DNA from 3 places in the Paenibacillus sp. sgz302115 genome. Region 1 is predicted to be linked to each of the others. Evidence: riboswitches for the same ligand, from Rfam matches in the RefSeq annotation. Region 1 holds a riboswitch; each other region holds the start of a gene.
What was found. A riboswitch is a leader RNA that binds a small molecule or an ion and turns the genes downstream of it on or off. The one in region 1 is predicted to bind cyclic di-AMP.
Positions count from the first base shown of each region.

Region 2: it holds a riboswitch for cyclic di-AMP, as region 1 does, so the genes downstream of both, AC0LWN_RS03305 (APC family permease) here and AC0LWN_RS32060 (hypothetical protein) in region 1, are expected to answer to the same signal.
Region 3: it holds a riboswitch for cyclic di-AMP, as region 1 does, so the genes downstream of both, AC0LWN_RS14430 (C40 family peptidase) here and AC0LWN_RS32060 (hypothetical protein) in region 1, are expected to answer to the same signal.

Region 1 covers NZ_JBVYOK010000041.1:278-11,592, forward strand. The annotation lists gene AC0LWN_RS32050 (hypothetical protein) at 234-419, shown strand; gene AC0LWN_RS32055 (hypothetical protein) at 694-1,146, opposite strand; gene AC0LWN_RS32060 (hypothetical protein) at 1,176-1,685, opposite strand; cyclic di-AMP (ydaO/yuaA leader) riboswitch at 1,841-2,008, opposite strand; gene AC0LWN_RS32065 (glutaredoxin family protein) at 2,631-2,873, opposite strand; gene ytxJ (bacillithiol system redox-active protein YtxJ) at 2,870-3,196, opposite strand; gene AC0LWN_RS32075 (SDR family NAD(P)-dependent oxidoreductase) at 3,392-4,114, shown strand; gene AC0LWN_RS32080 (DHA2 family efflux MFS transporter permease subunit) at 4,265-5,716, opposite strand; gene AC0LWN_RS32085 (methyl-accepting chemotaxis protein) at 6,005-7,465, shown strand; gene AC0LWN_RS32090 (hypothetical protein) at 7,565-8,146, opposite strand; gene AC0LWN_RS32095 (hypothetical protein) at 8,305-8,838, opposite strand; gene AC0LWN_RS32100 (HAMP domain-containing sensor histidine kinase) at 9,029-10,096, opposite strand; gene AC0LWN_RS32105 (response regulator transcription factor) at 10,093-10,764, opposite strand; gene AC0LWN_RS32110 (MerR family transcriptional regulator) at 10,965-11,315, shown strand, end outside.
Region 2 covers NZ_JBVYOK010000001.1:719,850-728,633, forward strand. The annotation lists gene ymzB (protein YmzB) at 1-156, shown strand, start outside; gene murB (UDP-N-acetylmuramate dehydrogenase) at 216-1,127, opposite strand; gene AC0LWN_RS03290 ((2Fe-2S)-binding protein) at 1,330-2,136, opposite strand; gene AC0LWN_RS03295 (ABC transporter ATP-binding protein) at 2,149-2,955, opposite strand; gene AC0LWN_RS03300 (histidine phosphatase family protein) at 3,124-3,753, opposite strand; gene AC0LWN_RS03305 (APC family permease) at 3,880-5,697, opposite strand; cyclic di-AMP (ydaO/yuaA leader) riboswitch at 5,824-5,982, opposite strand; gene AC0LWN_RS03310 (disulfide oxidoreductase) at 6,173-6,604, opposite strand; gene AC0LWN_RS03315 (DsbA family protein) at 6,604-7,362, opposite strand; gene AC0LWN_RS03320 (ATP-binding protein) at 7,457-8,784, opposite strand, start outside.
Region 3 covers NZ_JBVYOK010000006.1:188,194-199,508, reverse strand. The annotation lists gene AC0LWN_RS14475 (ABC transporter substrate-binding protein) at 1-1,030, opposite strand, end outside; gene AC0LWN_RS14470 (carbohydrate ABC transporter permease) at 1,108-1,989, opposite strand; gene AC0LWN_RS14465 (ABC transporter permease) at 2,007-2,924, opposite strand; gene AC0LWN_RS14460 (LacI family DNA-binding transcriptional regulator) at 3,434-4,474, shown strand; gene AC0LWN_RS14455 (multicopper oxidase family protein) at 4,805-6,328, shown strand; gene AC0LWN_RS14450 (hypothetical protein) at 6,409-6,780, shown strand; gene AC0LWN_RS14445 (DUF2933 domain-containing protein) at 6,846-7,106, opposite strand; gene AC0LWN_RS14440 (hypothetical protein) at 7,126-7,329, opposite strand; gene AC0LWN_RS14435 (hypothetical protein) at 7,437-7,634, opposite strand; gene AC0LWN_RS14430 (C40 family peptidase) at 7,880-8,350, opposite strand; cyclic di-AMP (ydaO/yuaA leader) riboswitch at 8,355-8,488, opposite strand; gene paiA (spermidine/spermine N(1)-acetyltransferase) at 8,589-9,107, opposite strand; gene AC0LWN_RS14420 (MarR family winged helix-turn-helix transcriptional regulator) at 9,131-9,583, opposite strand; gene AC0LWN_RS14415 (MFS transporter) at 9,752-11,260, opposite strand.

The DNA.
Region 1 (11,315 bases):
AACGTTCTACACCTATCAAATAAGAACAAGAGAAATGGACTTTTATATACTATTTATCCTTAAGAACATCCGAACAAAAAATGATTAAATACTGGAATCTAAAAACAATCGGTGAAGCTATATTTAACTATTGGGACTGAGTGGTCCCGGTTATGGATTAATTCTACCTCTGCGGCTCGTCTGGTGAAATATTCTTTTATGGTGTACCTTATAGGTAAGGAGTGGTGCAGTACATGAAAAAAAGACAAACGCCTCTGCTCGTAGCGGCTTCGATCCTGCTGATTATTATCAGCAGCCTGATCCGGCCGGAAGGCTCAACCTGGCTTGGTGCGCTGCAGACGTTACTGCTGGGTGTCGGATTATTGGGCTGCTGCATGGCCTTCCTGAGATTTACTAAGGGCGGTAAGGGCAAGCGCTGAGACGAAATAGAGAGAGCTGCGGCATTCTGCCGCAGCTCTTTGCCTGCTGTTAAGGAAACTATGATTTTCGTCTGTTGATGTAACCTTGAAAAGATGAATGTGTGCCTTAACAACGGCAGAAATGCTGCTGTTGAAGTGCAGATGGCTGGTTTGTTCAGGAACAACGGCAGGAAATACCGTTGTTAAGACGCAGATGGCCGACTTGTTCAGAAACAACGGCAGAAATACCGTTGTTAAGGCACAGGTGGCTAATTAGTTCATATGCTTACGCTCCTCACCCGGCGGTTAAGCTGGATTTCGGCAGCAAGCCCTCCTGTGCTGCCATTTGCTCGCGCACCTGTCTGAGCTGTGCCTTAAGGGCAGGCACACTCCGCTGGAGAATGGCGCTGATTTCGGGCAGGGTGAGCTTAAGGCCGTAGCGTAGCGCTTGAACAAGCCGGTTTTCCCAGGACAACACATTTGCATAGCAGGGCTTGTGGGCTTGTGCAAGCCGGGAGCATTGCTGAATGCATTCACGGAAAGCGTCATGGGAGAAGGCAAGCGGGTCTAAACGCTTTTGCAGGTAAGACTCATAGAGCGCCGCGAAGGTCTTCACTACAGCCTCCTCCGCCTCGGGTCCTTGCCCGAGCAGCAGGCTGCTGAGTGCATAGACACTCCTGTTGTATTTCTGAACATACTTCGTGTATCCGGCTACGGCAGCCGGCTGATGCGATAAGGGGTCAGGCATAATCTCACGGTCCTCTCTGAATATAAAATCTATAATATCGAGTAATAAGCGATGGATTTGTCAATAAGCTCCGCCGTGTCCAGCTCTGGCCAGCTTCGCTGGTACAGCAGGCTTCCCGAAGGCTTATAATATATCCGCCCCGCACTTGAGCCGTTGCCTGCGGCAGCTGTATGAAGCCGCGAGTCTGTCTGGATATGGGCAGACAGCACTTTTCCCTGCAGCTTTGCTTTTAAATCGAGCAGGGCTGTCTGTACCATCTCCCGCTGTGTCTGTTCCCATTCCGGGCTCAGGCGGCGGACGATCTCGATGGCTTCATCAAGCCGGCAATGCCGGATGGTGCGCAGGTAGCTGCTCCATTTCATCAAGTCAAATTCCGTATCATCTGCGCATAATATGCCTTGGGCCAGGCTGCAGCCTGCCTTGCAGGTAAGCCTCAGAATGCCGAAGCGGGAGTTCCCGGACGATTCCGGGCCGCAAAAGGCAGGCCAAGGAGCATTGAATACAAACACCTCAATACGTGACAGCCTGCGCTGCTCCATTTCAGCTTTCCTCCTCGAAATTCCTTAAGTCTCAAACCATTGTATCCTCCAAATCAGCTTATGCGGGTACAACAAAAAACCGCAGCAGAGGAGGACCTCTGCTGCGGCTCCGGTACAGGCTTAAATAAGCCTGGCGCAAAAGCGTGGCGGATCAGGATCTCTCTCTTTACGCTTACGAGGTTAGCTGTCGGATTCGGACGGTGAGAGTCGCCCTACCCTGTGAGACCGCATTTGTGCAGTCTCCTTAGGATTCACCCCAAGTAGGCTTTTCGCCTGGTGGTTCCCCCGTTTCCTGCTTGGCAGGAATTCAGCGTTTATGTAACTTTTCATGAATTACTTTCAAAACGAATCATACTACTTCGGGCAGGTCTTTGTAAAAAAGGAAAAGGGAGGGCAGCGGCAAGCTTTCATTGAATTGCGGGGATTGGGTGAAATTAATTGGCTAAAAGCATATATGTTGACGTTTATCGGCCCGTTATCTCGCTCGCACGCTGTTTTTCATTTTTAGGGGAAAGGGGGGTTAGAAATCATTGATTCTTTGTGTAAAAATGGATCGACAAAGTTTGCCGGGTACTTGCATATGGGTTCTTAGACGAGAAAAATCAGCGCTATAGTGATTGAACGTGATAAGGATATGTGACCGTGGAATAGATAAGTGTACTTGCTGCAGTTAAAGCGGTGCTCAAATCCGTGTTTTAGAAGATAAATGTATTCTGTGCAGTTAAAAATAGGGGAAACTCTTCATTTACAGAATTGGTGCCGATTTAAGTGTACAGACTGCAATTACAGCGGTTGAAACGCAAAAAAATGAAGTTTTAGTTGTACCAAGTACAGTTAGAGCCTAAAAAAAGGTATTCAGGCACAGATAGCTGTTCCTGGATACCTTTTTCTAAAATTTGTATAAAATTCTGCCGGCACTGCTGGCCCAGGGTGGGCTCTATCGCCTTATTTCGCGGCTGCTTCGATCAGCACTTTAAGCTTTGGGAGGTTGAAGCCTTTGACGGCATGTTCTCCCGATACAGTAACAGGAACGCCCATGAAACCAAGCTGCTCTACTTCCTCCTGATAGGCTGTACTCGTCATAACATCTCTAACCTCAAAAGGAACGCCCTGTTCCGTCAGCAGTTGCTTCACCTGGTTGCAATCACTGCAGTTCGCAGTGGAGTAAACGATAACGGATTCGCTCATTGGTTCACAGCTTCCTTGATGGCGCCCTGGGTGATTTTCCAGTGGGAGGTATTCCAGCGGACTTCGCTGTCTTCCAGCAGGAAAATTTGCGGAGATTCATGCTTGATGCCAAAATCCTCAGCAATCTGGTTCGAGACCGGACGGTCCTCAATCACATGAACCACGGCTGCCGGAGTGCCAGAGTCCTGGACGTAGGCTTGAAATTCCTCATTTGCTTTGGCGCTGATCGGGCAGGTAGTGCTATGTTTGAAGAGCAGCTTCTTGCCGGGCTGTTCCACGTATTGATGCAGTTCATCCAGGGTATGGATTTGTTGAATGGACATCGGGATCACCTTCCTGAGTATGATATCCCTGATTGTAACATAGTTCAAAATTAAATCAAAAGGGAGCTTAAGCAGTCTTGTCCGGGAAAATACAGTCCTGTACAGGACATTGTAAAAATATAGGCGCCATGCTAAGGTGAAGGGAATGCGGGCAGTGCTTGTTACTTATACCTCAGGAGAGGGAGTGTCCATTTCATGATAAGAATTGCATGTGTTACCGGTGCTGACCGTGGACTCGGATTCTTCCTTGTACGCTGGCTCCTTGAGAATAAATATACGGTTTTTGCCGGTAAATATATGGCGGAGCCCGGAGAGCTTGCAGCGCTGAAAGAACAATACCCGGAGCGCCTGAAGCTGATCCCGCTTGATATCGGCAGCAGCGAAAGTGTGAAAAGCGCGGCACGCAGCATTGCCGGCAGCACCGGGCATGTGGATCTGATTATCAACAATGCCGGTATTATTCAAAGCGCGGATGATGCCACGATACTCGTTGATATGGATGACGCCTCAATGGCCCATTTATATAATGTAAATACGCTCGGCGCTTTACGGGTCAGCAACGCCTTAATGGGCCTGCTGCTGCAGGGCAAGCAAAAACTAATTGTGAATATATCCTCCGAAGCCGGCAGCATCAGCCGTAATCGGCGGATTAATATGTACGGATATTGCATGTCCAAAGCAGCGCTTAATATGCAATCCTCCCTCATGCACAACCATCTGCGGGTGATGGGCGGCCAAGTCATGGTCTTTCATCCCGGCTGGCTGCAGTCCTATATGAGCGGCGAGAAGGATGAGGGAGCCCCGATACCTCCGGAAGAGTCCGCCCGCAAAATTATGAATATTGTGCAGGAGCACAAGAAATACATAGGCGAGGAGCCGGCTTATCTCGATCTTGACGGAAATCCCTGGCCCTGGTAGTATAGTTTTTTCGAAAAGACCTAAAACTCCAACCATAGCCCAAGGCTGCGGTTGGAGTTTTTTGTGGTGCGCCCGGCATGGCGATAACCCGGCGGTGAAGGCACGCAAGCTATGGGAACTGTAGCTGCTATCCGGGTGTTTTGAATTTTTTTAGGCTTCTTTGGCCTTGATCTTTCTTACCTTTGCTGCGGTCTGCGTTTCGGGCTGCTTCCCGCTGTTATCCTGCCGGGTGTTTTGGATGAACAGGGAGAGCAGCAGTCCGGCAATGCTGATGCCGATGATGACGAGATAGGCATCATTGATACCCTGGATGGAAGCCTCCATGATCAGATGCTCCTTCGTTGCGCTGCCCGCAGTATTGGCGGCTGCAAGGCTCGTCATATGGGCGGTGGTACGGTTCGTCATAACGGTTACCAGCAGTGAGGTGCCTACCGCGCCGGCCACTTGCTTAACGGTATTGGAGATGGCTGTGCCGTGGGCGTTCAGCTTGGCCGGCAACTGGTTCAGGCCTGCGGTCTGTACCGGCATGAGGATCATAGCCATCCCGATCCGGCGGCCGGTGGACATAAGAACGAGATAGAGATAACCGGTTGAATCCGTCAGGTTGGTGAAGCTGAAGGTTGTTGCGATCATAATCAGCAGACCAAGGATGGACAGCCATTTGGCTCCGAACTTGTCGAACAGCTTGCCGGTAATCGGCATCAGAAAGCCCATAACGAATGAGCCGGGCAGCAGCAGCAAGCCGGATTCCATCGCCGAATAGCCGCGGGCGTTCTGCAGGTACAGGGGAAGCAGGATCATATCCGCGTACATAACAATCGTAACGGCGACATTGATGACAGTCGTCAAGGAGAACATGTTGTACTTGAAGGCCCGCAGGTCGAGGAGCGGATTTTGTGAAACCAATTGTTTCCAGGTAAACAAGGCCAGCATAACAACGCCTGCGCCAAGCGGCCAGAGCACTTCCGCGCTGGACCATCCGTCCACACCAGCCCGGCTGAAGCCATACAGCAAAGCGCCGAAGCCGATGGTAGACAGGATTACGCTGATTACATCAATTTTGGGCCGGGAGCGTTCGGTTACATTCTTCAGGAAGATGAATCCGCTGATGATTACAAGGACTGTGATCGGAAGCATGCCATAGAACATCGCCTGCCAACTGTAGTGCTCCAGGACGTATCCGGCGAGTGTCGGCCCCACCGCAGGGGCGAATATGACGGCCAATCCAACCGTACCCATAGCGGCTCCTCTTTTTTCGGGAGGGAAAAGGGTTAAGATCACATTGGTCAGCAGCGGCATAATAATCCCTGCTCCGACTGCCTGAATCAAGCGTCCGCTCAGCAGAACGTGGAAGTTGCCCGCCACAGCGGAGAGAATGGTACCGATCAGGAAAATGATCATCGAAGTCTGAAATAGCTGCCGTGTGCTGAACCGGTTCATCAGATAAGCTGTTATCGGAATCAACACACCGTTGATAAGCATATAGCCTGTTGTAAGCCACTGGGCAGTCGATGCCGAAATATTGAAATCCCCCATTAACTCCGGCAACGCAACACTCATTACCGTCTGGTTCAGCGTCGCAAGAAAAGCGCCCAGTATCATGATGAATACGATAGGTCCTTTTCTTATGGAACTGAGGTTTACTGCTGTTGTTTTACTCACTGCACTCCATCCTTTCAATTGTTCTGGTCTATTAGCTGCTGGATACAATTTGCCTTAGAAATGTTGCTGACTTATGTTTCTCTTGTTAACGAAATGTTAATTGTAAGAGGAGACTTCCCGTTGTCTGGGGGCTTTAACAATTCTTAAACAACTGTAAAAGATAATAGAGCAGCAATGAGATGTGCAGATTGGAAGAGGAAACTAACAGGCCGCTGGGGGGAATGTGTAATGAATGAAAGCTTTATGAAGACAAATGCAGAAAAGGTCAACAAGATTGTCACAACAATTCTCTGGCTCACATTTATCGGATTTGGCTACGCTTTTATCCAAGGGGAGGTTAGGGCCGAGGTGGTTTTTTCCCTGTTGCTGGAGCTGCTGTTGGCCACCTGGTTCATTTATGTGAAGAAATTTCAGATTCGGGGTATGGTCTTTATCGTGCTCGCCACCTTGACCTGTACCGTGCCGTACATAGAATTGCCTATCGCCGGGATGTTGATCATTACTGTGCTCTGTATCGTTTCCCTGTACCTGAACAAAGGCCTGCTCTACGGTTTTGGCGCAATGTACAACGTTGCCTATATTGTGATCTACTACTCTAACCATAAGCAATTTGATACGAACTTTTACTCGACTATAGGGTTCATTGAGCTGACGATCGTGGCCTTATATTTCGTATGTAAACGAAGCGCGGATTTGATCGAATTATCCGTCCGCAAAGAAGCAGAGGCCAAGGAACTGCTCGGGGCGATGGATAAAATGGTCAGTGTCATTCACGACAATACGTCCGCGCTGAATGCCGATATCGCCAATTGCAATAATGACATCGGGGTGCTCAAAAATATCAGCGATGCCATAACGGCGAATATCCAGGAAGTGGCGTCAGGGATTGTGGATCAGTCGGAGAGCATTGCCGAAATCAACGACAAGATGAATGAGACCGACGGGAAGATGGCTCAAATCAATGAGCTGTCCCACAGCCTGGCCGAAACCTCGGAAAAGACCGGTCAAATTGTCCGCCAAAGCTCGGAGAGAATCCAGCAAATGGGCAAACAAATGGATATTATCAACTCGGCGGTAACGGATTCCATGACCACTGTCGAAGAGCTCAACCATAGCATGGATGATGTCAATAACTTCCTGGCGGCGATCAACCAGATTTCCGACCAGACCAATCTGCTCGCCCTGAATGCCAGCATAGAAGCCGCAAGGGCAGGAGAAGCCGGAGCGGGGTTTGCGGTGGTAGCGAACGAGATTCAGAAGCTGGCCCGGCAATGCTTGAACACCGTCAAACAAATCGACGAGATCATTCATAATATCAAGACAAAAACGCGGCTTGTGGTTGAAACATCAAATAACGGCAGCGAGGCGGTAAAAGAAGGGGAAGCAATCACCAGACAGGTGCTTGAGAGCTTCGGCGACATCAGCACGATCTTCCAGCGTGTCGACCGGTATATTGCCAGCAAATTGGATATGACGGACCATATCAGTCTGATCTTTACGCAAGTGCGTGACCAGGTGGAGCTTATCACGGGTATTTCCCAGAAGCACGCGGCGGCAACGGAAGAGATGCTGGCAACGACCCACGAGCAGGAAAATAATATTGATATCATCTATAAATCTATCGGCAGCATTAACAACTCTAGTATCAGCCTGCAGGAGTTGATTGAGACGAAGCCGGGACAAGCTTAAGCCAGGCTAGCCATGCTTGAAGTATTCTTTGAAGATGAGATAGCCAAGAAACAGGATAATAAGCTGGCTGAGCATGCTTTTCTCACTCCTTATCCGAGGCTAGGCCTCATGAAATGATTGCAGTCCATCGCCGGTATTCTCTGAGAATTTCTCCGGCGGTGGATTCTTCTTTTTGAGCAGCATGTAAATCCCCATGAGGATAAATACAACGCTGCAGCCCATTCCCAGCAAGGCGCTCGAACTTATGGCATGGCTGGAATCGTCTTCCAGCATAAGCAAGGTATATTGGGTCACCACAATGGAAACCATCGCGTCTGTAAAGCTGATCATTTTGAGGGTTGAAACAATCGGGCCTTTGAGATGCCGGTTGGTCAGGGTTCCATAAATGGCAGTACTAAGCTTGGTGAAAGCGACGGTTGCTACCAGATAAACGATATTTCCTTGGAAAACGATAGCGTCTCCGTAAAAATACATTCTCAGGCAGACCAGCAAATAAGAGATTCCCAGAAGACAAAGGAAGATGCCGCTTCGCTGATAGACGGCAAATTCCAGCGTATATCTCAGCCTGGGATCTTGTAGGTTTTTGGCTCTGGTATATTTATAAAGCGCGTGCCCTCTTGCGGCGCAGAGAATCAGGTAATACGCCGCATTGGTCATGAGCCAGCCGGAAAGGAGATACATCCCGAGGATCAGCTTGCCGACGCCGATCAGGGCATTGATTGCAAGTGAAGCTGTGTTTGTTATTGCTGCCCGGTCTTGATAGTCTGCCAGGTATCGGCCAAGTAAATCTTTGATAGATAGCTCTCCTTTCTCACATGTGCTGTCTTGCTGCGGGCAAGTTAACGGGTCAGCAGGCCGTTGGCCTTCTCACACACCTCGTAGATTTCGTCATATTTCTGATCAATCAGAGGCGACACCTTGGCGGTCTTTTTCCTGCGGATGCTGCAGTAGGTGAAGTAAGGGAGGACCCAGCCGGCGAAGCCGGGGATAGCGAGAATGATGGACAGCGCAAGCATGTCATCCAGATAAGCAAACACAGAGCCGGCCATAAACGCCGTTCCGGCAACACCGATAATGTAGGCAACAGCAGAGGAGAGTAGGCCCTTGGAGCGTTCCAGCATATCAATTTCCGACACACAGGCGTCGAATTGGCGCTGCAGGCGGGTCAGTTCGGTTTTATTGCGGATTTTACGGTCGCGTTTGAATTTCATAGTGATAGAGCCAACGCTCTGAATAGGGGTTGAGGTTCCCTCTAGCGACCAGCCAAAATTGCTATAGCCGTCAGCGTACACCGCCTCCATAGTGCGTTTTACCGTAACGTCCTTGTACTCGTAGCCTTTAAAATTTGCTTCGTTCTTCGTAATCTCACCCATAATGGCCTTATCTCCTTCAGGTTGATATTTATCAAATGAACCGTATGCGGGAATCATTGACGTCAATCATAGTACCCTGATGATATTTATGAATTGCTTGTAAAATGTTAGAAAAATGTTAATCGAAGTATGCTGCCGTAAAAGAAAAAGCAGTCCGATTCCGGCTGTGCCGCATTCAGACTGCTCTATCTTAAATTCCGGTTTTCAGTTTGACGGTAAATGTCGTACCCTTGTCCGGTTCGCTTTTCACAGAAATGGCTCCGTCCACCAGCTCAATGACCCGCAGGCAAAGCGCAAGCCCCAGGCCGTTGCCCTCTCCGGAATGGGAGGTATCGCCCTGATAGAACTTATCGAATATATGCTTCAGTGTCTCCTCGTCCATGCCGCAGCCGGTGTCCGATACCATTACCGTAATCGAGTCTTCATCCGAAGTCTGCGTTAACGTGATTTTTCCGCCGGGAGGGGTGAATTTCAGCGCATTGGAAAAGAGGTTATGCCAGATGATCTCCAGCATGCTCTCCTCGGCATAGATAATGGCGCGGTCCTCCAGATCGGCCACAAATTCGATGTTTTTTTCCTCCCATAAATTCTCGAAAGAAAGCGCGCAGTCGCACAACTGCCTGCATACATCGTAAGGCTCGAAGGCGCGGTGAATCTCCTGATTCTCCAGCTTGTTTAGCTTCAGAATGTTGCTCACCAGGGTCGTCAATTTTTGCGAGGCCGAGATGATGGTGTCCGTATAATCCTTGCGGAGCTTCGGCGGCAAATCATCCTTTTGCAGCGCTACCGCGTAGCTCTGGATGACGGACAGGGGCGTCTTGATCTCGTGCGACACATTGGAGATAAAATCATTCTTCAGCGTCTCGATGCTCCCCAGTTCCTCTACCATCTTGTTGAAATCGTCGAACATCACGTCTACATAGTCCCGCTTGTCAGCTCTGTGCATCGGTTCCAGATAGACGGAGAAATCGCCTTCCGCCACCTGCTTCGCCGCCTCGCTGAGCTTTTGCATCGGCTTATCGAAGGTTTTGTACTTTTGCCGCGCGGTAATGAGACAGAAGATCGCGGTCACAATCGTCCAGTACCCCAGCATGCCAAAGATATACGGAGTCGGGACGCTTCTGGCCGGAACATAGGCTTCGTAGATCATCGCTTGCCCTGCGGTCAGCACGGACAGGACAATATAGATCCACATAAATTCTTTCCAGGAGAAGCGCTTCGATCTCATTTGGATTTTTTTTCGTTCCGGTTTGCTCATTTCAGCACTGCCTTGTAGCCAAGCCCATGCACCGTCACGATCCTGAAATCCTCACAGGCGGAGAACTTATCCCGCAGCTTGGCAATATACACATCCACGGCGCGCAGGCTGGTCTCGCTGTCGATGCCCCAGAACTCGTCCATAAGCTGCGCTCTGGAATAGGTATGCTTGGGGTAGGAGAGCATTTTGTAGAGAATGTTGAATTCCCGGACCGTCACCGGAATTTCATTACCGTTCAAGGTTGCGGTCATTTCGTCTCCGTCCATCACAAGACCGCCTACCGTCAGCCTCCGTTCATGGGCGATATTCGCCCGCCGCAGCAGCGCGCCGACACGCAGCACCATTTCGTCCATATTGACCGGCTTAACCATGTAATCGTCAATTCCAGCCCGAAACCCTTTTTGCTTCGAGGAAATATCGTCACGGGCCGTAATGAACAGAATCGGAATCGTCTTGTTGACCGCCCTTACCGTCTCCGCGAATTCAAAGCCGTCAATCTCAGGCATCATGACATCCGAGATGATGAGGTCATACAGCGTGTTATACATCAGATCATAGGCCTCGCGCGGGTTCAAGCAGCCTTTCGCGTCATAGCCGTTGTTGCACAGATAGGTGCAGAAAATTTGATTGAGCTTAATGTCGTCTTCCACAACAAGTATATTAAGCATAGAGACATCCTTTCACGGGGAAATAACATGATTATATCAGTAATATGTTAAAAAAATATTGCGGCGCTAAGGAACAGACTGATGAAAAGCCGTTTATGGCCTAAGCCTGTGCACAGCCGCAGAAAAGTGTTGACCCTTACACTGGTGTCAGGGTTTATACTAAGGGCAGACCATTTCTCATGAACCCCGGGGAGAATGCCATGAAGATAGGTGAGCTTGCAGCCAAGACGGGCGTCAGCGTCCGTTCTTTGCGATATTATGAGCGTCAGGGATTGATCGCCCCGCTCCGTCAGGCTAACGGATACCGCGAGTATTCGCCGCTGGCTGTGGAGACGGTGGAGACGATCAAGCTTTATTTGAATCTGGGCTTGTCGACAGAGGAGATTGCCGGATTCTTGAATTGTGTGCTGAAGAATAAAGAGGCCTTCTGTGCGGAGGTGATGCCGCTGTACCGCAGCAAGCTGGAGGATATTGAGCGCCAGCTCGTACAGCTGAACCAGATCAAGCTGAATCTGCAGCAGCGGATTGCTTCTATACAGCAGGAGCAGAGC
Region 2 (8,784 bases), on a different contig from region 1:
GGCAGTACCCTGAACAGGGATGGCGAGCTAGTACCTCTTCCTCAGCAGAGCTATGAGATTGCCGTCAGCGGGCTCCGTCTGGATGCTGTGAATGACGGTCAGGTTGAACTGCGGACTGACAGAGGAAAGTATTCCATCTCACTGGCTGAAGCATGACCCTGCCTCTTATGCAGAAAAAAACAGGACGCGGCATTTCAGCCTGCGTCCTATGTCAGTTACTCTTCTCCAATAATCTCAACTTCCGTCTCGAGCTCCACACCGAACTTATCCTTAACCGTAGCCTGAACATGATGGATCAGCCCAATATAGTCCTTAGCCGTCGCATGATCTGTGTTCACAATGAATCCTGCATGCTTACGCGACACTTCAGCACCGCCGATTCTTGTTCCCTGAAGTCCGCTTTCTTGAATCAATTGCCCGGCAAATCTTCCGGGAGGGCGCTTGAAGACACTTCCGCAGGAAGGATACTCCAGTGGCTGCTTCGATTCACGCTGGTAGGTCAAATCGTCCATTATGGCTTTGATATTCGTTGAATCCCCTGGCTGCAATGCAAATCGGGCCTCCAGCACAATGAAGTCCCCGCTGGCGAAGACGCTTTTACGGTAGCCCCACTCCAGTTCATCTCCCTGCAAAGTCACCAGCCGCCCAGCTTTGTCAACGGCAAGTGCGCTATGCAGCACATCCTTGACCTCACCGCCATATGCGCCAGCATTCATGTACAGCGCTCCGCCTACAGTGCCAGGAATTCCGCAGGCGAACTCAAGTCCGGCAAGCTGCTTCTCCAAGGCAAATCTGGAGACATCAATAATCTTTGCGCCGCACTGGGCATAGAGCAAATCGTCCCGCAGCCCCATTTCGGTTAATTCAGAGGTCAGCAGAACAATTCCGCGGATGCCTCCGTCACGGATAATGACATTCGAGCCGTTACCCAGGACTGTAAGCGGAATTTCATTTACGCGGGCATATGTAACAATGGACTGAAGCTCCACATATGTCACTGGCGCTGCCAGGATGTCCGCCTGACCGCCCATACGGGTGAACACATGGCTCTCCAGCACCTCATCGCGCTTAACCACTCCAGCCGGAACCAACTGCTGCAGATCCTCATATATTTTGCTGATGTTCATCTTCTTTGCTCCTTTGACTCTATAAAAATAATGATCCTTATTCACCGGATAATCATACTCCGCTGCTTATATGCAAAAAAAATAGTGTGGAATTTAACCAGGGCAACCACAACTTTAACAACGAACAGGCTCCCTTGTCAATGACGGGAGCCTGGGCCTGCTGCATATGTAATCATTATGAGTCAGATTTCACGTTTATAACCTATCCTTGGGCGCGGGCCGCCTTTTTGCGGTATTCTACCCGCCGTGCCGCCCTCTCCTCTTCTTTCAAGCGGGGACAGGTGTAGCAGTAGCTTCCACCTTCAGTCCGGTAATAGAGACAGCAGCGGTTGCGCATCTGCACGGTCCGCCCCGGGTCGTCCAGCGCTTCTATTCTGCGAACCGTGACATCAAACGGATTCCGCTTCATCCCGAGAATTTCTGCCGGCAGACTGTGCTTCAGATAGCTGTAATCGTCCTGCAAAGTATCCAGCAGCTTGGAATCCTGAAGCCCATCTGCAAACTGCTCCATATAGTAGTTGAATTTAGTCGGCAGTTGGCCCCATATATCACTCAGACTCAGACCGCTTGCCTCATGCAAGCTCCGCAGCAACGGAGCTGCTGTATCACGGTAGAAGCGGGTCAGCACCTCATTGCGCCAACCCTCACGCGCCGCTTCCTTCGGGGCATTCTCTATCTCCCAGTCCTGTAGCGAAAAAACTATCCGGCAATACCCGTTGACCGGAATGAGATGGATGGATAAACGAGACAAGCTTATTACCGGTATTGAGGAATACACGGAGAGCGAATATTGCACCGCAAGCGCCAGACTCGAGAACCAGCTTCCCATATATGCCGCAGCCGCTTTATCATCCAGTGCTCTCATAAGAGGGCGGTAACATTCGAGGAAATCGCGCATTCCCTCTTTATGGACAAGCTCCAGCGCCTTAAAAGAATGCAAAGCCTCGGCAGGTTCTGCGGGATGAAGGTCAAACTTGCTGATCAGCTCTTGGCTGAGCGCTTCATTCATGACCTTGCCTCCTTACATCCCTACCGCTTTGTATGCCGCCAATTCATAAGGCAGGCAGAGCGGCACACCCGTACGCGGATCAGGAACAATATCCGCTTCGATCCCGAACACCTCACGCAGCACGGCCGGCGTCATTACCTCGGCCGGAGTGCCTTCGCTGATCACACTGCCCGATTTGATCGCCACCATATGCTGGGCATAGCGGGACGCATGGTTCAAATCATGCACAACCATAATAATCGTGCGGCCTTCCTCCTCGTTCAGCTTCTGCAGAAGCTGCAGCACCTCCAATTGGTGCGCCATATCAAGAAACGTTGTCGGCTCATCGAGGAAAAGAATATCCGTCTGCTGAGCCAGAGCCATAGCAATCCAGGCCCGCTGGCGCTGCCCCCCGGAGAGCCGGTCAATCGGGCGGTCATGGAATGCTTCCATCCCGGTAACAGAGATCGCCTTAGCGATAATATCGCGGTCTTCCGAAGTCATGGTACCGAAGCCCTTCTGATGGGGATAGCGGCCGTAGCCAACCAGTTCAGAGACGGTCAGACCATCCGGAGCGGTAGGATTCTGCGGCAGAATCGCAAGCTGCCGGGCTACCTCTTTTGTGGACAGATTGTGAATCGACTTGCCGTCCAGCATCACGCTGCCGCTCTTAGGCTTCATGATACGCGCCATAGTCTTGAGAATGGTAGATTTCCCGGAGCCGTTGGCCCCGACAAGCGCTGTGATCTTCCCTGTTGGAAGAGACAGATCCAATCCCTTGACGATCACCGCCTCAGCATATCCTATACTTAATTGTTCTGTGTTCAAACGTTCTGACATGGTTTTCACTCCTAAAAAGTTTTAAGAAGCAGTTGCTCCTGCAGGTTCAACATCACAGTAAAATTCGCTTCGTAACATTCGCTTAAATAGTATGAAGCTTAAGCTGAATGCCTTAGTCTCACTCCACTAAATGATATTGATTATCATTATCCATGTCAATATAAATGTTTAGTTTTTGGTATAATTTAGATGCTCCGTATGGTTTTCTATTAAAATTTCCCAGCCTCCGTCACAATACTCTACTTTATGAATACTGGTATTTGAAGCCGGGAATGCTTTGCTGCTTTTGTTTGTCCAATCTAACCCTCTTAGAATATGATAAATTACATTTATTACACCTCCGTGTGTAACAACGACTACATTTTCATTATGACTGCATCTTACTTGCTCTTCGCATAATTTTAATAATATCTCTTTAATGCGAGTGAAAAACTCAAGGGGACTTTCTCCGCCGGGATACCTCTCATCCATCTGCAAACTTGCAAAATACAAACCAGGATACCGTTCATTTACAATTTCATTGGGCATGCCAGCTATAACACCATTGTTCGTCTCTCTCCAATAACCGCTGCCTTCAACTGGCAGTTCCAGTGCCCTGGCAATCTCATTTGCCGTATCTAATGCCCGCTGCAAATCGCTGCTAACAATACGATGAATGTTGAATGTGGATTGGTTTTCCTTGAGATAATTGCCAAGCTTCTCCGATTGCCTGTACCCCTCAGCTACAAGTCCCCGTTGACTCCACCCGCCACGAAATCCTTCGTCATCTATACCATGTCTTACAAAATAAATAGCCATTTCCTATCTCCCCCCTGAAATATTCGTAATACATATAATACCATATTGATAAATCATTTTTCTTCCATAAAAAATAGGCCGCTTCCGAACTCCTCGGAAACAGCCTAGATAATGATGACCATCTGTCTATTTGTGCAAATGAAAAGGCACGGTTGCTACAACAATGTCTTTTTGATTCATGAGATAAGAACGGATGAACAAGCTGGTCTGGTTATGCAGAATGGCCTGCCACCAGTGCTTGGTAATAAATTGCGGGATCAAGACGGTGATATGGTCGGTTGAAGCCGTCTTCCACTCTACCGTATCAATGAACTTGACAAGCGGCCGGATAATGCTGCGGTAACGGGAACGGAGCACAATCAGGCGTACACCCGGGTTCCACTCCTCCCATTTCTGCTCCATCTTGTGAATTTCTTCTTCATCAAAACCGATGTACACAGCCACCACATTGTCCGTCAAGGACTTGGCGTAGCTGATTGAATGAAGCACCGCACGTGTCACACCCGCGACAGGAACGACTACTGTGCTTCCCTTAATGCAAGGCTTATCTGTTGCCGGGCAAATTCGCAATTGATCTGCAATATTCAGATAATGGCGGTGAATACGATGGAATACGAACATGACAACAGGCAGGAAGATGAAGGCCATCCATACACTGGAGAACTTCGTAATAATGAAGATGAGCGTAATAGTCAGAGTTGTGAGCATCCCCACTGTGTTCACAGCAAATTTATTATGCCAGCCTTTGGGCTTGGTTTTGAACCAGTGCACCATCATGCCAAGCTGGGACAGCGTAAACGGAATAAACACACCCACCGCATACAAAGGAATCAGGCCGTCGGTATTGCCGTGGAATGCAGCTACCAGCAAAGCCGACAGAACCCCGAGAAAAATAATGCCGTTGGAGAAGCCCAAGCGGTCACCACGGACCATAAATGCATGCGGAAGGTACTTATCCTTAGCGAACATGAAGGCGAGCAGCGGAAACGCTGAGTAGGCTGTATTGGCAGCCAGGAACAGGATCACTGCTGTAATGCCTTGTATGAAATAGTACAAAGCGCCACGGCCAAAGGTGGATTCGGCAATTTGTGAAACAACTGTCGCTTTTTCATCCGGTGTAATTCCATACCAGTAAGCAAGCAGCGTAATTCCCGTGAACATAATCCCGAGGATAATCCCCATCATCATCAAGGTTTTAGCGGCATTTTTCTCCGCCGGGGCTTTAAAATTCGGAATGGCATTGGATACAGCCTCAACACCTGTCAGTGCCGAACAGCCGGAGCTGAAGGCCTTGAGCAACAGAAACAGGCTGACGTTGGAAACGGCCGACCCAATTTCAGGGACATTCGCATGAGCGCCGCCGGTTATATATTTGAATACTCCGGATATTATCAGCACAAAGATCGAGATTACGAACAGATATACCGGAATGGCAATGAATGATGCAGATTCCGTAACTCCCCGCAAATTGACAATGGTCAGGAGCGTAATTACGGTAACAGCGATAAGTACGCTATGATTATGCAGACTTGGAAAAGCGGATGTGATCGCATCCGTACCCGCCGAGGCGCTTACCGCAACGGTCAAAATGTAATCCACCAACAAAGAGCCTCCGGCGAGCAAGCCGGTTGGAATCCCGAGGTTGGTTTTGGCTACGATATACGCGCCGCCGCCCTGAGGATAGGCAAAAATGGTCTGGCGATAGGATAAAATCAAAATAGCCAGCAGGCCCAATACGGCTAATGCAATTGGCAGTGAATACCAGATGGCTGTAAAACCGGCAGCCACCAAGACAATCAGGATTTGTTCCGTCCCATAGGCTACAGACGAGAGCGCATCAGAAGATAGGACAGCCAATGCTTTTACCTTGGATAACTTTTCATGATCGAGTTCGTTCGACTTCATCGGACGCCCGATCAATAGTCGTTTTACCTTGCTTACCATTGTAGTAACAGTTCCTCTCTTTGTTAAGTCGAATCGGTAGTACCGTGCGCTGTTTTCATTAGCGGGTTTCATAAATGCAGGCACAAAAATAAGCATACGGAAATGATCCGCATGCTTACAGCATCGTCATTATCCCACCATTGCTTACGAGGTTAGCTGGCGGATTCGGACTGTGGTAGCCCTACGGTCGGGGTCATCTGACCCGCTACCGATTCACCCCTTTGGCACATCTGCCAATAATGGTTCCCCCGTTTTCCCTTACGGAAAATTCAGCGCGTATTCAACTTCTCACAAGGACTAATGATAATCTACAACGCGTCTTCCGTAAAGCGGTGAAAAAAATGAAAAAAGAATGAAAAAACATTCAAAAAACGCAAATCCATGATGAGGGATAACCTGATCTTTCATTCTCTTCAATTATCCCTGCAACACGTGTTTTTACAGGTTTTCGATTAATATTTGTGTCAGAAGTTTCTCACTCTGCCTCTTCTTCTTTACGACCGTTCCAGAGCAAAATCGCAATCATAGCAAAAGCAATCAGGGCGAGCAACGGAATGGTAATAAACCCGAAATAATTCAGATAATCCTTGTTGCAGGGAACGCCGATTGTACAAGGAATCACCTTGCTGAGTGCGGGAATCTTCTGCTCGGCATAATGATAGAGCGAGATCGAGCCGCCAATCAGACTTAAGGGCAGCACATAGGGAATAATGCTTTTATCATTCCGGTAGGTGGCAATTCCGAGCAGGATGAGCTGCGGATACATAAAGATGCGCTGGAACCAGCAGAGCTTGCAGGGCTCATATTTCAGCACCTCGCTGAGATACAAGCTGCCTGCTACGGCAATTACGGATACGAACCAGGCCAGATAAAGGCAGTGGCGGCGGCAGAACCTGGAAAACTTCATCACTTGGCACTCACTGCTGTGGTGGCGGCTTTAACCTGTGCGTCAATCGCTTGCATCTTGAAAGGCTCATCCACCTTTACACCATTAACAAAAACTGTAGGTGTGGAAGTTACCCCTGCATCTTTGGCGATCTTAATGTCGCTTTGCAGTTCACTTTCATAGGTGCGGTTCTCAATGTCTTTGCGCAGCAGATCAAAATCAATCGGGAGCTTTTCCTTCTGCGCCAGGCTCACCAGAAAGTCTGCGGTTGCCCACTCCTTGTTCTCGTCACCTTGATTAGCATATAGAGCATCGTAGTAGGTCCAGAAAGCGTCACTGTTCTGATGGTAGACAGACAATGCGGCCAAAGAGGCTGTTACCGAATCCGGGCCAATAAAGGCCATATTCACAAAATAAAGTGCTGCCTTATCCTGATTTACATATTCCTGAACAAGCTGCGGTTTGATCGAGCCGGAGAATTGGGCGCACGCCGGACATTTGAAATCGCCAAACTCGACGATTTTTACCGGGGCATCCTCTTTGCCTAGTCTTGGCAGCTCACTGTAATTGAAGTTGAATGCTGTACCGGAACCTGCTGTTGACGAGGAACTGTCCTTCGAAGCTAACATGAATAACCCTACAAAGATGATAACAACTAACGCTACTGTACTGATAATCAGAATTCTCGTCTTCTGCTTCTGCTTCTCAAGCTCTGCCCTGCGTCTCTCCTGCTTGTTTAATTGGGGAGCCATGACATTATTATTTTTTGTTTTGCTCAAAAGAGAGTTCCTTTCCGTCCTGTGCGGACTGGTGTGATGAAGTTCATATGATTTAAAATTATATAATTAAAACTCTAGCTTTGGCAAACCCCATTCACACGGCTTCTGTCCCGATCTGTTCAATAGTCTGCAGCGTAATCCGAAAGCTAAATTCGGTCCCGCCGCCATCTGCGGCTGCAGCCCAAATCTCGCCGTTCATTAAATCGACCAGCTTTTTGCATATAGCCAGCCCAAGTCCGGTTCCGGGATAGCTGCGGCTGTGGGAAGCATCCACCTGGGAGAAAGGCTGGAACAACAGCCTCAGCTTGTCAGGCGAGATCCCAATGCCCGTATCCTTAACTGTAAACTGCAGATCCAAGGCTGCTCCAGCAGAGTTATAAGGCTCTACAATTACACTAACCTCCCCGGCATGGGTGAATTTAACTGCATTTCCGATTAAGTTAACGAGAATCTGGCGGATTCGCGCACTGTCACCGACTACAGTTTGGGGGATCGACGGCTCAAGCTGAAGCTGAAGGCTCAAATTTTTATCGCTGGCATTCACTGCAAACAGGTCCATACATTCCTGAAGCATGGCTGCAAGCTGAAAAGGCTCTATGTACAGCAGCAAATTCTCCGCCTCCAAGCGGGAGATATCGAGGATGTCGTTCATTACTTTTAGTAGAGCGTGACTGCTTGTGTTCTGGAGCTTAAGCAGGTCTAAATGCTCAGGCAATCTTATTTCCTCTGTGAGCAGTTGATTGATGCCAATGATTCCGTTAAGCGGGGTCCTGATTTCGTGGCTCATGGTAGCCAGGAACTCGCTTTTCATCCGGGCGGCGCTCTCGGCAGCATTTTTCGCCACAATTAACTCCTGCTGATATTCCGCCAAAGCGGTAACATCCTCCGCAACAATATACACAAAGTTCTGTTTATCATGCACCAATGGAAAAACAGTTGCGCTGCACACGAGCTTGCGTCCGCCTTTGGTTCTGACTGACAATTCCAGCTTGCTGGATTCACCTTCTGCCGCTCTTTTGACTGCGGTTTTGAGCGCCTCTTCATCCTGAGCGGTATACATAACATTTTTATAGTTACCCAGCTCCTCTGTGCCGAACCCTGTTGTCTGACGGAGTGAAGGATTGACACTGATGACATTTTGACGGACAGGATCAATACAAATCACCATATCCGGACTGAATTCAAACAAGGCCATGTAGCGCTGCTCATTAAACTGCGAGGAGTGCAGCACCCGCTGCCGGTCCCTATATAGAAGACTAAATACGATGGTCACCATAAGTAGAAAGGCACATGCCAAAATCAGCTCTAGTACTGAATCACTAAGGAGCGAGTTTTTCCCTGTATCCATCGCCATATCTGGTGTAACAAAAGTGGTTCCGGCCATCTCGGAGTAATGGGTTCCCAGAAGCGCGCCGGTCAGCG
Region 3 (11,315 bases), on a different contig from region 1:
CTACGTTAATCTCCCCGTCAGGTCCAGCCAGCGGAGGCATCACCTCATATGATTCATTCGCGCCGGTAATATTCGCTTTATCCCATGTGAAATAGAGTCCGTATTTCTGATCCTTTCCTTTTGCCAGATAAGTGCTCCAATCCTGCGTATAGGCTTCGATATCAATCAAGCCCTCTTTATACAGCTCGTTAATAAACTGCACGGCCTTCTTGTAGCTTTCTTCTGCCGAAGTGAACACTACTTTACCATCGTTCGATACAACCAGATGGTCGGGATTCTCTCCAAGTCCAAAGGAGGCGAACAGGAAGCTCAGATCCTCCGCACCGGGCTTATTGATAAAGGACAAAGGAATTTCGTCCGCTTGACCATTGCCGTTCGGGTCCTTGGTTTTGAAGGCAATCAGCACCTGCTTCAGTTCTTCCGTTGTAGCCGGCATTTTAAGGCCCAGCTTGTTCAGCCATTCCACGTTAATCCACGGCATGCTGTCTACCGCCTGAATTCGTTCCTTGCCTTTGCCCAGTTCCTCAATCCAAGGAAAAGCATAAATGTTGCCATCGGGGGCGGTAATCATGCTCTTATACTCTGGCGCTTCCTCTATCACCTTCTTGAAGTTAGGCATATATTGTTCGATCAGGTCATTCAAGGGAATAATCGAGCCGTCCTTAGCCAGCTTCAGCAGCTCATAGTCGCTGTAATCGGCATTAAAGATCGCATCAGGCAGGTCACCGCTGGCAACAGCCAGATTTCTTTTCTCTACAAAAACGTCTTTTGTGAAGTTCTTCCAGTTGATATGAACATTCGTCTTTTCTTCGAGCCGTTTGTTAATCAGCTTCTCATTCGGATCGGCAGGAGCAATCGCTGAGCTTTGCGTAATAAAATTGAGTGTGACCTTGCCTTTAGAATCTTGGGCTTCACTGGCTGCTTTTCCCCCACCGCTGTTCCCGCTGCAGGCGGAGAGCAGAAGCAGGGATGCAAGCGCGGAAGTTGCAGCCGTTCTGGCTGCGAATACGGATTTGTTTGTTCTTTTCATAAGCTATGACCTCCGTAACAATAATGGATATAATGATGTCTATCTTTAGCTTGGCCAAGCTATGTAAAGGTCTGCTCCTATTTCAAAGAACCGACCAGCACACCTTTTTCGAAGTATTTCTGGAAAAACGGGTACATAATAATCAGCGGCAAACTGGAGACTACGATGGCTGCATATTTGATGATTTCTGATAACCTCTTTAATTCCGCCGCAGCCAACTGGTCGCTAATCATGCCCGGCTCCACCTGGTTCTGAATCAGGATCGAACGCAGAACAAGCTGAAGCGGATGCAGACTCGGATTATCGAGATAAATCATGGCGTCAAAATAAGAGTTCCACTGTCCCACAAAAGCATAAAGGGCAAGGACGAATACAATCGGCTTCGAGAGCGGCAGAACCACCTGGAAAAACACCCTCATCTCGGATGCGCCGTCAACATTGGCGGCCTCCTTCAGCTCCAAAGGCACTCCCTTAAAGAAGGTTCTGGCCAATATAATGTTCCATACGTTAACGGCTCCCGGCAGAATGATCGCCCAAACTGTGTTAAGCAGCCCCAGATTCTTCACCAGCAGGTAAGTGGGCACCAGACCGCCGCCAAAGAACATAGTGATCAGAAACAGGGTCATGATAAGCCCCCTCCCTCTCAACCGGTTGTCGGACAACGCATAACCAGCGCACACCGAGATACCTACCGTAATAACGGCGAAGGACGCAGAATAGAGGATGGAATTGCCGAAACCTCTGATCATTGCAGGATTGGACAAGATCATTTTGTAGCCTTCCAGGGACCAGTCAGACAGCCTGAAGGACAAGCCGCGGCTTAACAGCACGGATGGGTCCATAAAGGAAGCAACCACAACGTACAGCAGCGGCACGACGACCAGAAGAACAGCACAAACCAGAAAAATACTGTTGAGTATAAGCAAAAAACGGTCGAATCGGGAGTGCTTGATAGCCATTATACGATGCTCCTTCCTTAATAGAGGCCGTCACCCTCGTTCAGCTTCTTCACAATGAAGTTGACCGTAACGAGCATGATAACGTTAATCACAGAATTAAACAGTCCTACAGCAGCAGAATAAGCGTAGTCGCCGGATTGCAGACCAATTTTGTACACATAAGTCGGAATGATTTCAGAGGTCGGCAGATTCATCGCCGTTTGCATCAGATAAGCCTTCTCGAACCCGATCGACATGATTCCCCCGGCAGCCAGAATAAAGACGATAGCCATAATGGGACGTATGGTCGGCAGATCAATATGGCGGATGCGCTGAAGCAGATTCGCCCCATCCAGGTTCGCTGCATTGTGAAGCTCCGGGTCCACGTTAGCCAGAGCGGCGACATATATAATTGAGGCCCACCCTGCCCCAGTCCAAATATCCGACAATATGTAAATTCCCCTGAAGTATTCGGCACGGGACATGAACATGACCGGCTCGCCCGTGATCCAAGTGAACAGCTGGTTGATTGGGCCTGTTGGCGAGAGAAAAATAAACAGCATGCCCACCACTACGACCACCGAAATAAAGTTCGGCGCGTACAGGAACAATTGAATGTTCTTCTTAACCGCAGTTTTCCTGACTTGATTCAGCATGAGTGCGAGCAGAATCGGAACCGGAAAACCTAAAATCAGACCAAAAAAGCTTAATTTAAGCGTATTCATAAAAATAATTTCAAAATTAGGTGAAGACCAAAACTTCTCGAAGTTGTACAGACCCACCCAGGAGCTGCCCCAAATCCCCTTGATCGGACTGAAATCCTTGAAGGCGATCACCGCTCCATACATTGGGCCGTACTTGAAAATAACCGTTAATACAACGGCAGGCGCGAGCAAAATATAAAGAAAGTAATGTTTTTTCAAACCATCAAAAAACGTGCTTCCCGGCTTAACCACCGCTCCTGCCTGTTTGGCTTCCAGCGTGTTATGCAATACTTTTCCCTCCGTTCAATTACAAAAGTATCTTTATCGTGTGCAGTAAGGGTTTTCAATGAGTGGCATCTTCGCTTGCTGCATTAACAATTTACCAAACAGCATGATAAACGTCAATACATTTTGTAAAAATATAATTGTGCATATGATAATATTATTTGCGCTTAATATGTTTGTTTTGTAAATATTTTTGCCAAAATCAGCTATTATTTTGACTAAAGGCTGGGAAAACAAGTAAAATCCAAATATATTTTTGCTTATGTATAGCTTTCATTTGCTGAAAATGCTCAAAATCCGATTACTTTGCACAAAAAATAAAGTGTTTTTGCAAAGTTAATTGTGCATATGTAAAAATGATGTTGCTATTTTCAAAAAACTATTATACATTTGAGTTTGAATTAGCTTTGCCGGCCGGAGAGGCTGCAGGCAGGTAAGCTTCAAGAACAAAGTGAGCAAGAGGTGAGTTTACATATATGGCAAAAGAGAAGGTAACCATTCAAGATATCGCAGATGCACTTGGAATCTCCAGAAACACAGCCTCCAAGGCCTTAAATGGAACCGGCGGCATTCCCGAGGAGACGAAACACAAGGTTATCAAAAAAGCGATCGAGCTAAAATATAAGCAATTCGCTTTTCTCGAAAGCGAGCAGCACTTATCCAAAAATACGGGGAATGTTGCCTTATTGACGGCGCATTTGCCGAATACGTCGCACTTCGGCTCGGCGCTGATTAGCGGCCTGGAAAAGCGGATCAGCGCCGAAAACTACAACCTGTCTTTTCATATTGTCCGCGATGTGGACCAAGCTTCGCTGACACTGCCCAACAATTTGGATGTGGCCGGCGTGGATGGCATTATCTGCATCGAGCTGTTTGACAAGGCTTACAGTGAGCTTATTACGAGCCTCGGCGTCCCTACTATTTTCATTGACTGTGCTTCTACGATCTCCTATCCCGATTTCAAGGCCGACCTGCTGTTGATGGAGAATCTGCATAGCACCTATCAGCTTACCAAGAAGTTAATAGACGGCGGATACAGCAGCTTCGGATTTATCGGGGATTATAATCACTGCCTGAGCTTTAATGAACGGTGGCAAGGGTTTAACCGTGCACTGGCAGAGGCAGGCATTCCACTGGATCTTGACCAATGCATCGTCGATGAGGACCGTCTCTTCTTTTCTGAGCCGGGGTGGTTGGAGCAGCGTCTTGTACAGATTCAGAAGCTCCCTTCCGCCTTCATATGCGCCAATGATTACATTGCCGTCAGCTTTATGAAGGCGCTTAAGAACAGAAATATCTCCATTCCAAAAGACGTTGCCATCTGCGGATTTGATAACGGGCCGGAGTCCGTGATTGTCGAGCCCCATCTGACAACCGTCCACATTTACAGCAACGAAATGGGCGTGAAGGCGGCGGAAATGCTGCTCTCGCGAATCCACGATCCCTCCCAGCCGTATCAAGTCTCGCATATGTTTACCAAGCTGCTGATCAGGGAATCCACTCCCCATATCGGCTAGACTAACAAAGGGCAGTCCCGAAGGTCATCTCAATAATGACCAGCGGAACTGCCCTTTTTGATTTTCTACTTTGCTGATCTGGTAATGCACTCTGCCCATATATTTGCGCTGATCTCCGCGCACATCCGTGTGCCAACTGGTATCCAATCAGAACCAGACCTTTAGGGTGTTCAATCAAATAGGCGGAAACGGGAAGCTTGTTCTGATATTTTTTAGGCAGACTTCACCTTCATACTTTACACACAAATTTGAAATATTCTTTTTTAAAATAAACCTGTCTGGGAGGTCAAGATGAAAAATAAGTATTTGCTTTTCGCAGCCGTTGGATTAATGGTGCTTATTCTCTCCGGCTGTCTGAACAAGGACAAAGAATCGGCGGACAGCACAGAGCAAGGCAGTTCACCCCTCAAGACCGTAAAGGTGTCTACGATCACGCAAACCGAGTTTACGTTAACCGCTCAGGCCAGCAATCTGGAAGTCGAGCCCGGTAAAACAATCCCTGTCTGGACGTTCAACAATTCCGTACCCGGTCCTGAAATTCGGGTAAAGCAGGGAGATAAGGTGAAAATAACCTTAAAAAATCAACTGCCGGAGCCAGTATCTATTCATTGGCATGGTTTTCCGGTCCCAATTGATATGGATGGCGTCCCTGGAGTTACACAGGATGCGGTACAGCCCGGGAAGTCTTATACGTATGAATTTACGGCCACAGTCCCGGGAACGTATTGGTATCACTCCCATCAAGACAGTGTAAATCAACTGGACCGCGGCTTATATGGTTCATTGATTGTCGAAGCTAAGGATGACCCGGCGACTGTGGATTACACACTCATGCTGGATGAATGGATGTCCACAAGCATCGGCAAGAGCGATGTCAACAGTACAAGTATGACTGACATGACCGGGATGGATCACAGCAATATGGAGGGTATGAGCAATTCCAATTCGCAAGCTGAAAGCGGCAGTTCGGGTGAAGGGCATGATATGAGCATGTATGATCTGCTCACGATTAACGGGAAGTCGGGGCCAGGTATTGAAGATCTTGTGGTCAAAGAAGGAGATACAGTCCGCTTACGGTTAATTAATGCCGGATATAAATCGCATTCGCTGCATTTGCACGGCCATGAGTGGAAGGTGACTGCAACCGATGGTCAGCCCGTTAACAACCCTCAGCTCCTGAAGGATTCTCTTTTGACTATTGCGCCTGGAGAAAGGTATGACGTTGAATTTGAAGCCAATAATCCGGGGCAGTGGTATTTGGAGGCACATGGCACAGAGGCCGGTGTTGAGGGCATGAAGATCAAGAATTCCTACGAGGGTTCTACTGAAACCAAAGATCAGCCAAATGCTTCCCTGGTTAACCTTCCGGTCTTTGATTTCACTAAATACGGTCAGGTTGCAGGCTCGGCTTTTACACTTGATCAGCAGTACGACCTCAACTACACCATGAATCTTGGAACTGCTTCGGACAATGGAAGCACGATTTATACGATTAACGGAAAAAAATTCCCTGATACAGACCCAATCAAAGTAAAAACCGACGATAAAGTATTGGTGCGCTTGGTCAACAAGTCAGCAACAGACCAGCATCCGATGCATCTGCACGGCCACTTCTTCCAGGTGCTCAGCAAAAACGGACAACCGCTGAAAGGCTCACCGATTGTAAAGGATACGCTTAATCTCCTTCCAGGTGAGGAGTACGTTGTCGCATTTGAGGCGGATAACCCTGGAGATTGGATGTTCCACTGTCATGATCTGCACCACGCCGTAGCCGGGATGATAACCGATTTGAAGTATACGGATTACAAAAGCGACTATGTCCCAGATCCAGAGGCCGGGAATTTGCCTGAATAAACATCGTCTATCCTAATTCTATGACAGGAGTCGGAAGAGAAGAAATCTCCTTCGGCTCCTTTATAAGGAAGTGTTTCCCCTTGAAAAAAGAAAAAGCTGTGCTCAAATCAATCACCTCTGTTCTTTTCGCGCTTTTTGCATCTGCCCATCATTGGCTTCATACTCTGTTAATTGCCTTAGGCTTAACCTCCTTAGGTGCTGGGATATTCTCCATGCCTCCAACTGTCAAACTCATTTTCCTGGTCGTTTCTCTGTTCTTATCCATTTGGTTTATCGTTGTGGCGAAGCGGAAGTGGCAAAAAAACCGCCCTGCAGCATGGGTATATCTCATTTCATCCATCCTATCTATAGTTCTGGTTATTACAGCGGTGCCTCAGACCGTTTCGGGTCTCTTAGCTAAGCCGGTACAACAAAACATTCTACAAGAGGACCATGCCAAGCATCACCAATAAAAAAAGGAAGCCAGATAAGCTGCGATAGCTTTCTGCTTCCTTTTTTCCTTTATACCTGTATGCAATTAGCTATGTTGATCTTTCTTCTTCATGAAGAGAGGCATGATCATATGAGATAAAGGACAGAGAAGAATGAGCAGCAAAGGCAAAGCAGTAGCCCCCGTTCCCTTAGCTCCATTAAATAAAATCAGCGCGGCAAACAATACAATTGGCAAAATGCAGCAAATCATCATTATCCAGCGATGAGAATGTTGCTTCCCGTGATGCTGATGCTCTTGCTTCTCTGAATCCTGGCTTCCATGATTGTGGTTTCCGCAGCAGCCCATGTGTATTCCTTCTTTCGATTTAATTATTTTGCGAGGTTAGGTCTTGCATTTGTTTTTTCAACCGTTCATTCAGTACTTTCATCTCAAAGTAATCGGAGTGGATATTCCAATCGGATTCATCTTGCTTAGAATAAGAGTTACGGATAGCTCCCCCTTGTCTGCCAAACACCATGGAACCTATACTTAACGGAACAACCAGTACCTTCAACGCTGACCAAGCCATTATGTTTCCTCCTTTTTCATATGCTTTCTTTGAATTATCTTCAGTATAGAAAAAAGTTATGTGGATACAGTGTTGAAACTATGCGCTTTTAATGAAGTTTGAACATTTTATTTTTTATGTTTTTTAATCAAAAAATAAACGAACCCCGATACCAGAACTGCGCTAATCAGCAGCACCCCAATTCTCGCACCCCAGCGCAAATAATAGGTAATGGTTTCGCCACGAAACGATGTCGCAGATACAAACAGACACATCATCCCCATAGACATTATAAAAATTACGATCAGCCATTCCGCCTTTTTCATTTACACTCCTCCTGGAGCTCGTGCTTCAGACGAATCCCCCGTACTCTCCACTATCGCCTGTCCGAGTATGGATGTTCAGAAAAGAACGCAGACACTCCATGCTCTTTATACTTTGAGTGTAAAAGGGGTTTGTGTAGAAAGAATGTGACTGCTGGTGGTAGAGCTAAGCCTCTACGCAAAAAGACTTCCCACAGTAAAATACACTGCGGGAAGTCTTTGACTTACAAAGGATTATTTCAAGCTCATTATTCACTAATCATCTTGCGGTAGCTGGTTTCGCTCGCTACGCGGCGGGCTGTGACATAACGATCACGGTAATATGAGTCAGAGAGACTGCTTATTCTTACGCCCTTGCTGCTTGAGGAATGGGCAAACTGATTATCACCGATATAAATGCCTGCATGGGAGATTCCCGAACCAAAAGTGTTGAAAAATACTAAATCTCCTACGCGCAGATCATCTTTAGCCACCGGCGTGCCAACCTTGGCTTGAGATTGTGATGTACGCGGCAGATCGCCAGCGTTGAATTTACCCATAATATATAAGATGAACCCGGTACAATCGAAACCAGCCGCCGTAGTTCCTCCCCATTGATAAGGAGCTCCCAATACCTCGTTCACTTCATTCTCAATACTTATTTCACTTGCGTAGGTGCTGGCAGGAACAGCGGTAAACAATACTGCAGCTCCTACTAAAGATAAAATAAACTTCTTCAGAACCTTCTTCTCCCTTCGATGCCTACGGAGTTAGCTGAGGGTTCGGTTAAAGGTTCCCTATATTCCCTTGCTTTCAAGAATAATTCACCCAAGATTGGTTCCCCCGTTTTCAGATACGAAATTCGGCAGTAATTAATTTTTTGTAACTATTACTATAGTATTGTATTTATACTGATGCTGTCAATCCAATATATTCTAAATAATAGATAGAATAAGAAGTAACATTATTGTTACTATCTCATATGAGAGTTTTGGTCATTATAAAATCTACTTGTTCTTCATCACCCATAAAAAAAGAGTGGGCTCCTGTTTGAACAAACTCCATTTTTTTATAAAAGGCAATGGCGCTCTCATTTTTCTCCCAAACTCCCAGCCAAATTTTCTCTTTATCCCCTTCTGTCGCTATTTCTATAGCTTTATTTATTAGATATTTTCCAAGCCCCTGATTTTGAAATTGTTTCCTGATATAAATCCTCTCGATTTCAAGCGAATAATTGCCCATGATTTCAGATTGAGCATTATTGGTGTTCACCTTTAAATAGCCGGCAATTTCCTCATCAGAGTAAATAAAATAGAATTCCGAATAGATATTTGATAATTCTTTTTCTAGTTGCTCTATGTTGAATGCTTTTTCTAAGTAGACTCTCATAGTTTCAGGTGAATTTTGATTCGCGAATGTGTCATTAAATGTTTCAATACTAATTTCTTGAAGCAGAACTACATTTTCCAACGTGCACTTTTTGATGTTTATAGTCAACGATTGTCACCCTTTCCAGAAAATTAATAACTTCTCTTGTTTCCCTTTTTAACAAATTCCCAGTCTTTTTCGACATTTTTTCTGACCTTTTGCAGCAGGGTAAACATGGTTTCTACCTCACTATTGGAGAATCCGGATAATGCAACCCTGTTGGAATAATCGTTTTCTCTTTTAATAAAAGGGTAAACCGACTTCCCCTGCTCTGTAGGAAATAGTCTATTGATTTTTTTGTTATATGGATCATCTTTCTTTTCAATAAATCCATTCATCTCCAGCTTCTTTATCGCACGGGCTGCAGTTGTCCGGTCTACCTTAATCATTTCAGCTAACTTTTCCTGAATAATTCCCGGGTTTTCACATATTCGGACAAGGTACAAATACTGCCCTTTTGTAAGGTCATATTCTTTAAATTCTATATTGCTTATGGAATCTAATGCCCTGGCAATCATTCCGATTTCACGAAGAATTTCCTTCATATATGCACCTCCAACACTTTTTCAACTGATATGCTCAATAAAGATTACAATAATTTTGTTGCATTTGCAATAAAAAATATAGACCTTTTGTAAAGAAAAACCCCCAGTTCGACTGAGGGTTCTGTAAAGCTTATTGCTTCATCCTGTATTACTATTAATCGAATCGGCTCAGCGGCTTAATGCGTTCCTTCTCGAATCCTTCTTTGTTCTAAGCCCGATCCAACCGATGATTAATGAAGCGACTACCAAGAACGCCGTTAACCCTATAAGAGTATTAATAAAGGAGGTATCGAAAGCAAAACGGCCAGCCTCTTTTAAGGCTTCTGCCGCCTGTACAGGCATACCTTCCGCAGCCAGCAATGCTTCATCCAGGCTATCTTTCACCTGTGCAGGCACCTGCAAACCACCAGGAATCTTCATGGACATCGTATACAAAAGACCAGATATACTTCCGATGATCGCGATTCCGGTTGCCCCTCCTAATTCATATGCTACCTCCTCAATCGAAGCTGCCATTCCTGCTTTTTCAGGTGGAGCGTAGCTCATAATCGAGTGAGATGCTGCAGTCATCCCCGCCCCCAAGCCTGCCCCGAATATCGCCAGTCCAACAATTTGTCCAATAACGCCCGAGTCAAACTGGAGGAGATAAATCACCAGCCCAATAGCTGCAATCAGAAGCGTCAGGCTTTTAATACGTATCACATCATAGCGATACATTATCTTTCCTGTCAGCGGCCCCGCCAGCAGAGCCGCAACCGGCACACTTAACGTAACCAATCCGGCTTGCAGCGGACCAAGCCCTGCTACCAATTGAAGCCGCTGAGTTACAATATACTGAACACCCAACTGTCCGAATAAACCGACCAGAGCCGTAATAAATCCAGTGGTGAAGGGAGATATTTTAAATAGTGACAGATCGAGCAGCGGGCTCTGACTTCTGAGTTGACGACGAATAAAGATGATCAATGCTATGATTCCGATAAAGGCACCCATTGCTGCAAATACCAGCGAGCCCTCGCGTCGGGCAAACTCTTTGATAGCGTAGATAAGTGCCACCATGGCAATCATTATCTGTAGGGAGCCGGTAAGATCCCACTTGGTTGCCTTATTACCCTCATGCTTTGGAACATATAACATGGTCAGTCCAAATGCAATGATTGCTATAGGAACATTGATCAAAAAAGCAGCCCCCCACCAGAAGTGTTCCACAAGCAGTCCGCCTACGATAGGACCGAGGCCAGCTCCTCCAGAGGCTATAGAGCCCCAAACTCCAATCGCTAACCCAAGCTCGCGCGGATCGGTGAATGTCACCCGTATAATTGACAATGTAGCCGGCATCATCATAGATGCTCCAACGGCAAGAAATACTCTTCCAGCCACCAGTAATAATGGTGTCGCAGCAAAAGCTGCTATAAGTGAAGCAGCTATAAATAATAGCAATCCAAGAGCGAACATTCTTCTGTGCCCGAAGCGATCACCTAATGTTCCCATCGCAGGAAGTAATCCGGCCATGACAAGAGAATAACCATTGATAATCCATAATTTTTGTGATGCGGTCGCCCCCAGATCATGAGTTAAACTCGGCAAAGCCCTGTAAAGAATCGTCGCATCCATCACAATAAGCATTAGTGCACTTGATACAACCACCAGAATTATCCAACGTTTTGAATGATTCATATTATTCGTTGCTCCTCCAAATCTCTAAATTCGAATTCTTTGAATACTAAAAAAA